2 linked regions of the Bdellovibrio bacteriovorus genome follow. The main gene of each other region encodes a partner of the protein of the gene in region 2 in a complex. Links are inferred from orthologs where the notes say so. Each region holds a gene or a part of one and is shown on either strand. Other genes may lie near its edges.

The links. The genes of interacting proteins can lie anywhere in the genome.
Region 1: the proteins of smc (region 2) and AZI86_RS14170 are in contact, whole or in part, in a crystal structure (PDB 3ZGX), measured with the Bacillus subtilis proteins. The link is inferred for Bdellovibrio bacteriovorus from one-to-one orthologs.

The regions. Positions count from the first base shown.
Region 1 is NZ_LUKE01000003.1:361,548-364,384, reverse strand. Bases 1-2,765 are described here. They hold AZI86_RS14170 (segregation and condensation protein A), read left to right. Parts: upstream 1-751; coding sequence 752-1,780; downstream 1,781-2,765. Other genes in these bases: scpB (SMC-Scp complex subunit ScpB), read left to right, coding at 1,789-2,765; AZI86_RS14175 (site-2 protease family protein), read left to right, coding at 14-676. In the rest of the region: more of scpB, read left to right, coding at 2,766-2,837. UniProt on the Bacillus subtilis protein: Participates in chromosomal partition during cell division. May act via the formation of a condensin-like complex containing Smc and ScpB that pull DNA away from mid-cell into both cell halves.
Region 2 is NZ_LUKE01000006.1:250,542-254,782, reverse strand. What follows is about bases 30-4,198. They hold smc (chromosome segregation protein SMC), read right to left. Parts: upstream 3,818-4,198; coding sequence 230-3,817; downstream 30-229. Other genes in these bases: AZI86_RS18080 (hypothetical protein), read right to left, coding at 4,133-4,198; AZI86_RS18090 (ABC transporter substrate-binding protein), read left to right, coding at 30-190. Also shown: more of AZI86_RS18090, read left to right, coding at 1-29; more of AZI86_RS18080, read right to left, coding at 4,199-4,241. UniProt on the Bacillus subtilis protein: Required for chromosome condensation and partitioning.

The DNA.
Region 1 (2,837 bases), on a different replicon or contig from region 2:
GCGTTGAGGTTGTATGGATATCGTAGAGATTGGCGCCAAGATAGGCATTTATTTTATTCCGTTCCTTTTTGCACTTTGTTTTCACGAGTTCGCGCATGGCTTTGTTGCAAAGCTTCGTGGAGATAACACGGCAGAGCAAATGGGCCGCCTGACCATGAACCCCGTTGTTCATATGGATATTTTAGGGACTTTGATTTTACCCATCGCGGCCATTGTGTTTTCCAGTCCAATTTTTTTCGGCTGGGCGAAGCCTGTGCCGGTGAATTCTCGCAATTTAAAGAATCCTCGTGTCGATATGTTCTGGATTGCGATTGCCGGTCCTCTTTCGAATATTCTTTTGGCCATCGTCGGCGCTATCGGTATCGCGGTTGTCGCTAAGTTTTATAGCACAAGCACTTATGCTGAAGGTTTAATTAAAATTTTGCAGACTTTTATTGTGACAAATATGTTCTTAGCCGTTTTCAATATCCTGCCTATGCATCCGTTGGATGGTGGGAAGGTTTTGGCGCGCTTTTTACCGGCGCAATGGAATTATAAGCTAGAGCAAAACGAACATATTAGCAGTATGGTTTTGATGGCATTGGTTTTTACTGGGGCTTTAAGTGTTCTTGCAATTCCAGTTTTTTGGGGAAGCAATCATCTGATTGCCTTGGCTTTGCAAGGCTTTGGGGTTTAGGGCCGAGAGGCCGCAGAGCGCAGCGACCTCGGGTCGCGAAGCTGAAGCAGTACGTTTTGAGGGGGAAGTTTCATAATGAGTATTACGGTCCAGTTGCCGAAATTTGAAGGTCCTTTAGGTCTTCTATTATATCTTATCCGCAAGGAAGAGATGGACATCATGGATATCAAAATCCATGAGATCACGAAGCAATACCTTGAATACATCAAGCTTATGAAAGAGCTGGATCTTGAAGTGGCGGGCGAATTTATCGCCATGGCTTCAACGTTGATTCAAATTAAATCCCGCATGCTGTTACCGCAATACGATGAAAACGGCGAAGTGGTTGAAGCGGAAGATCCACGTAAGGAACTTGTTCAAAAACTATTAGAATATCAAAAATACCAAGAAGCCGCGAAACTTCTTTACGACCGTCCTTTGGTGGGTCGTGATGTTTGGTTGCGCGGGACGCGCGAATCTCTTCACGAAAAAGAAGAAGAAATTATCTTAGAAGACAACGCTTTGTTTTCTTTGATTTCAAGCTATCGCAAAGCTTTGCGTAGCATGAAAAAGAAAGTCCACGAAGTGGCCGCAAAAGCTCAGTCGATTGCTAGCCGCATCTTAGAGTTCAAAGACCGTCTGGTTGTGGGTCAAAGAGTCACCATGATGGATCTTGTCAGTGCCACTGAAGAGCGTGCTCGCCAGGCCTTGATCACCTTTTTGTCGTTGTTAGAACTTGGTAAAATGGGCTTTGTGAGCCTTTACCAAACTGAAGTTTATGCGGATATTTGGGTTGATACCAAAAAACCGATCGAAACCGACGTCCTAGCACGTGTGGAAGAGTATGATTCTATGCGCGCCGATGAAGTGGCTGCGCAAATGATGCAAGCGACTCAAAAAGTCGATTTAGATGAAGATATAATAGCAGATGGCAGTGAGGCGCAAGATGCGCAAGCTGATGCAGTGACGGAAGAACAGCCTCTACAAATGGAATTGGGAGCCGAAGTCGCCGAAGGTCTTGAGTTCAATGAAGAACTTGCTGGCCTTGATCTCGAGATCGCGTCGGATGACGAGATCTTAGCGATGGAAAATGAACTCTTTAAAGATGATGTGAGCGAAGTGTAGAGGGGACTATGGCAAGAAAAAAAGGTAAAAAATCATCACAAGTTGAAGAAACAGAAGTTCTTGAGTCAGTGGCGGAAGTGACTGAAAATACCGATGTTGCCGTTGAAACCTCAGAAGCCGAAAGTGCGGATGAGGTTATTGCTGAATCAATCATGGAAACAGAAATCGAAAACGAAGAAGTTTCTTTTGAAGACGGTATTGAATCTGAAACTTCTATTTTCTTGCAGGAAGAGGAAGAGTCTGAAGGTTTCTTGCCAGAAGGTGATGAATCAGAAACCGAAGAAATGGAAATGTCTGAAGAAGACGAAGTGTCCCTTGAAGGTACTGAGCTTGATGGTTTTGATTCTGCAGAAATTGAAGAAATCGAATTCGTTGAAGACGAACGCTTAGAAAGTATCGTTGAAAGCGTTCTTTTTGCCAGCGACCGTCCTGTAAGCATGGCGTCTTTAAAGTTACTTTTTAAAGGCACAAATATTAAGACCAACCACCTTCGTCGTACTTTGGATCAGTTGGCGGTTGAATATGCGGGGGGTCGTCGTGGGGTTACCTTGGAAGAAGTTCCAGGTGGATTCCAGTTACGTACTAAAATTGACAATATGGACTTCCTAAAACGCACTTTGAAAGCGCGTCAGTTCAAGCTTTCAGGTCCAGCGTTAGAAGTTCTTTCTATCGTGGCTTACAAACAGCCAACGGTAAAATTTGAAGTTGATGAGATCCGTGGCGTCGAATCAGGACATTTGCTTCGTGCTTTGATGGAAAAAAACTTGGTTTGCTTTGAGGGCAAATCAGACCTTCCAGGTCGTCCAATGCAATACGGAACAACTAAAAAGTTCTTAGAAATCTTTGGTCTTCGTTCTATCAAAGAACTTCCAACATTGTCACAAATCGACGAATTGTTGCCTGAAGGTATCGATGAAGAGCAAGCCGAAGAAAAACCGAAATTAGCTTCTTTGACAGATTCATTGTCTCAAGAAGTCGTGACTTCTTACTCTCAAGGTGAAGAAGAGCTGATGAAAATCCAAGAGCAATTGGAAGAAATCACCACCACTTCAAACTT
Region 2 (4,241 bases):
AATTTTAGAAAAGAAATATCTGTCGCCCTTAAAAATCTCCTCTTTACCATCCATGGAGTTGGAGTCCGATATCAAGTATTTGTCGGACCAAAGAGCCTATTGGCCCGTTCTCACCGTGCGTGAACGCAACGGCCTGAAACTTATGTACGATCAAATTTTAGCCCAGATTAAAAAAGAAAAAAGCCGCTGATTTCTCAGCGGCTTTTTACGTCGTCCTTCAATACATCGATTAGTGAATATCTTGAAGAGATACAGACACCATTGTCGACACACCACGCTCTTGCATGGTCACGCCGTACAATTTTTTAGCAACTTCCATCGTATGTTTATTATGCGTCACTACGATGATTTGCGAACGTTTGGCCATTTCACGAACCAAGTCGTTGAATCGGAATACGTTGGCATCATCAAGTGGCGCATCAACCTCATCCAGTAAGCAATACGGAGAAGGCTTCACCAAGAAGATCGAGAACACAAGCGCCACCGCCGTCAGGGCTTTTTCGCCCCCCGACATCAATGAGACGTTTTGAGTTTTCTTTCCCGGAGGGCGAGCGATGATTTCAATACCCGCCTCATTCTTCTCTGTTTCTTCAACCATTTCAAGCCATGCTTCCCCGCCACCGAAAAGGACTGGGAATACACGAGTGAAACGATCGTTAACCAAGTCAAAGGTCTCTTTGAAACGTTTAGAACAGATGCGGTTGATACGATCGATCACTTTACGCAATTGTTCTTTAGCTTCGGTTAAGTCCGCATGTTGTTTCGTTAAGAACTCATAACGTTGAGCGGTCTCTTCGTATTCTTCGATTGCTGACAAGTTCACTTCGCCGATCTTCGCCAATTTCTCACGAAGCTCTTTCAGTTCACCTTCTGCGGTTAAGAAGTCACCTTCGCGGCCCGCGTATTTTTCAACAACGTCTGGAAGGTTGAGCATGTAACGTTCACGCACTTGATCAATCAAGTACTGCTCTTTCATCTTCGCTTGTTCAAGCTTCAATTGAGAGTCATTCATTTTGTGTTGTCTTTCGTTGCGCGCGCGTTGTGAAGACATGGCTTCATCTTCCAACTGGCGAACGGTTTCAGACATCACTTCGTATTCGTCTTTAGTGCGAGCCACTGACAATTTCATTGTCTCGACTTCGTCTAACAAACGTTCAAATTCGATTTTCTTTTCTTCCAGAGTCATCTGGCTTTCAGTCATTTGCGAACTGTAGCCTTGAGCTTCCTCGTTCATACGAGTCAACTGACCGTCTAAGTCATTCAAAGACTTCGTCACCATTTCAAGCTGACGAAGAACCCCTTGGTATTCTTGAGTCTTCGAAGCCGATTTAACCTGTAAATCAGTGACTTCCGCCTGCATGCCATCAAAGCCCGTGCGCGTGAAGCTAAGTTCTTTGTTTAAAGTCTCAACTTCCATTTCAAGAACAGTTTTCTTTTCACGAGCTTCTTGAAGAGCGATTGTCAGCTCTTCCATCTTTTGCTCTTGAACTTCCACTTGTTCAGTCAATTTTTTAACTTCGCGCTCTTGGCGTTCAACGGCCGTTTGGGCGTTGACTAGTTCGTTTTCCGCACGTTCTAGGTCTTTACGAAGTTCGGTGACTTTGATTTCTTGCTCAACCTTACGTTTTTGCGCGCCTTCAAAGTCGTTAACGACGTTAGTTAATTGTTCTTCCGTTTTTTTCAAAGCGGCTTGAGCCAGCGCTAATTTACCCGCGTACTCATCTTTACGATCAGAAAGTTCTTTGATTTCACGACGACGTTTTAAAACGCCTGAATCTGCTGATTCCGTCGATCCACCTGTCAAAACTCCGTCAGCTGTGAGCGTGTCACCGTCAAGGGTAACAAATGTCCAACCTTCATAACGTGGGCGAAGAGCCAACGCCGTGCGGATAGAATCCACGATGGCTACGCCATCAAGCAAGTAAGCCACAGTGCCTTTAAACTTATCCGCCGCTTGAACTACGTCTTTCAAAATAGCTTGAACGCCGGTTTCATTTTCAGGCGCCGAAGCACGGTGCAAGCTTTGCGAACTGCTTTGCGCTGACAAGAAGCTAGAACGACCGGTTTTTTGTTCTTTCAAATGATCAACAGCTTCCAACGCCACGTCAGAGTCGGAAGAAAGAAGCATTTGCAGGCGTGAGCCCAGGGCCGCTTCCATCGCGACTTCGTACTGCGCCGGAACTTCAACAACCTCGGATACCGGTTGAAAATGAGTGACCACCGAACCATCAGCCATCAACTCTTGTGTTTTGGTTTTCTGCCAAAGCATGACTTGTTTCACGCCTTCTTGGAAACCTTCGAAGTTGTTTTGCAAGTTTTCTAAACCGTACAAACGAGAAGCAACCTCATTCAAGCTGTCTTTGAACTGTTCCATCTCAGCACGTTTAGTAGCGGCACTTTCCGTCAGGATTTTTTTATTCGCTTCAAACGATTCGAAATCATTCGCCAAATCCAATTGCATTTGACGTTCTTTTTCTAGCTCGTTGAAAACTTTTTTACGGCGGCCCTCAAACTCAACGTGTTTTTCACGAAGTTCGTTTAGGACCAATTGCTCGTTATCTTGACGGTCCGTCAAATCAGAGATTTGCGAACGTAAAGAGTTTACACGCGCATCCAAGGAAGACTCAGACTGACCGACCGCGAATAGATCACGGCGTTTCACCGTCAATTCTTCATCGACTTGTGAAATGCGGTTGTTCGAGTTTTGGAAGATTTCATTTTTTTCTGTGAATTGAGCCGTTAAAGTTTCGGCTTCTTCTTTAAGCTCTGCGACCTGAGAATCCAAAGTCGCTTTATCACGAGCCAACAACTCTTGACGGGCTTGCTGTTCTTGCAAGATCGTGCCGGTCATCTGTTCATTACGACGAGCCTGTTCGATTTCAAAACGAAGCTCTTGGATTTCCATTTCTTTTTTCTGAACTGTTGATTGTTTTGCAAAAAACTCAGTTTGTTGCGATTCAACCAGCTTTTCTTTTTCCAAGATTTGAAGCTTCAAAACTTCTAATTGCCCCTGAAGAGTGGAAAGGTTTGTTTCACCTTCCACTTCCATGCTTTGTGCTTCGTTGAAGATATTTTGCGCTTCGTCCGCCGCACGTTTCAACTCTACGTACTGAGCTGAAGACAACCAGAGGTCCAAATCTTCGATTTGGTTTTTGATGTTACGATAACGTTCCGCACGTTGGGCTTGTCTTTGCAAAGAATCAATTTGGCGCTTTAACTCGCCGATGATGTCTTGCAAACGCACCAAATTTTGGTCCGTAGAAATAAGTTTTCTTTGCGATTCTTTTTTACGAGCTTTGAACTTCGTAATCCCGGCCGCTTCTTCGATCAACATACGACGATCTTCAGCTTTAGCCGTGATGATTTTACCGATCATACCTTGAGCGATGATCGAGAAACCTTTAGAGCCCGCACCCGTATCCATAAAGATCTCTTGCACGTCTTTTAAACGCGCTGGTTCTTTATTGATGAAGTACTCCCCCTCACCATTTCGGTGAAGACGACGCGTGACCATGATTTCAGAATGTTTAATATACTTTGCCGGAAAAGCTCCGCCGTCGTTTTCAAGCGTCAACGAAACTTCGCACATCCCCAAGGGGGCGTAACCTTCGGCACCGCCAAAGATAACGTCGGTCATTTGCGAGCCGCGCAGATCTTTCGCGGACATCTCGCCCATAACCCACATAAGGGCGTCGACGATATTGGACTTACCACAACCGTTAGGCCCTACGATACCCGTAATGCCGGCGTCGAAATGAATGACGGTGCGATCTTTAAAAGACTTAAAACCAATGAGTTCAATTTTCTTAATTCTCAAAGTACAATCCCCTCGGCTTGCTTTATTTCGACCCTGCCGAAATAACGTCTTTCGCTTGCGCAGCCTGCGCCTCACCCGTCCTTGGTCTAGCTAGACAAAAGCCCATTTCACTGTCCAAGGAGTCCGAGACTATGTCAACTGTAGGGTCTAAAAAGAAGTACAGAAGCTTAAAAAGAAGGCAAAGTTTCGAGCGTATTTATTGCGACGCGTTTGAGATGTGACGCGTTTGCTTAGGGGATGAGCATTTCAAAAATATAAACGGCGCACCTTTCTGGGGTACGCCGAGTATTTAAATGGGAAGTGAACGATCGGAAATTATTGGCAGTAAACGCCTGAAGTACCGTATTGCATCTGGCTCAGAGTCATACCAGAGCAATTCATTTGAGTGACTTGTTGATAACCGTAGTTCGCATAAGAGATCTGA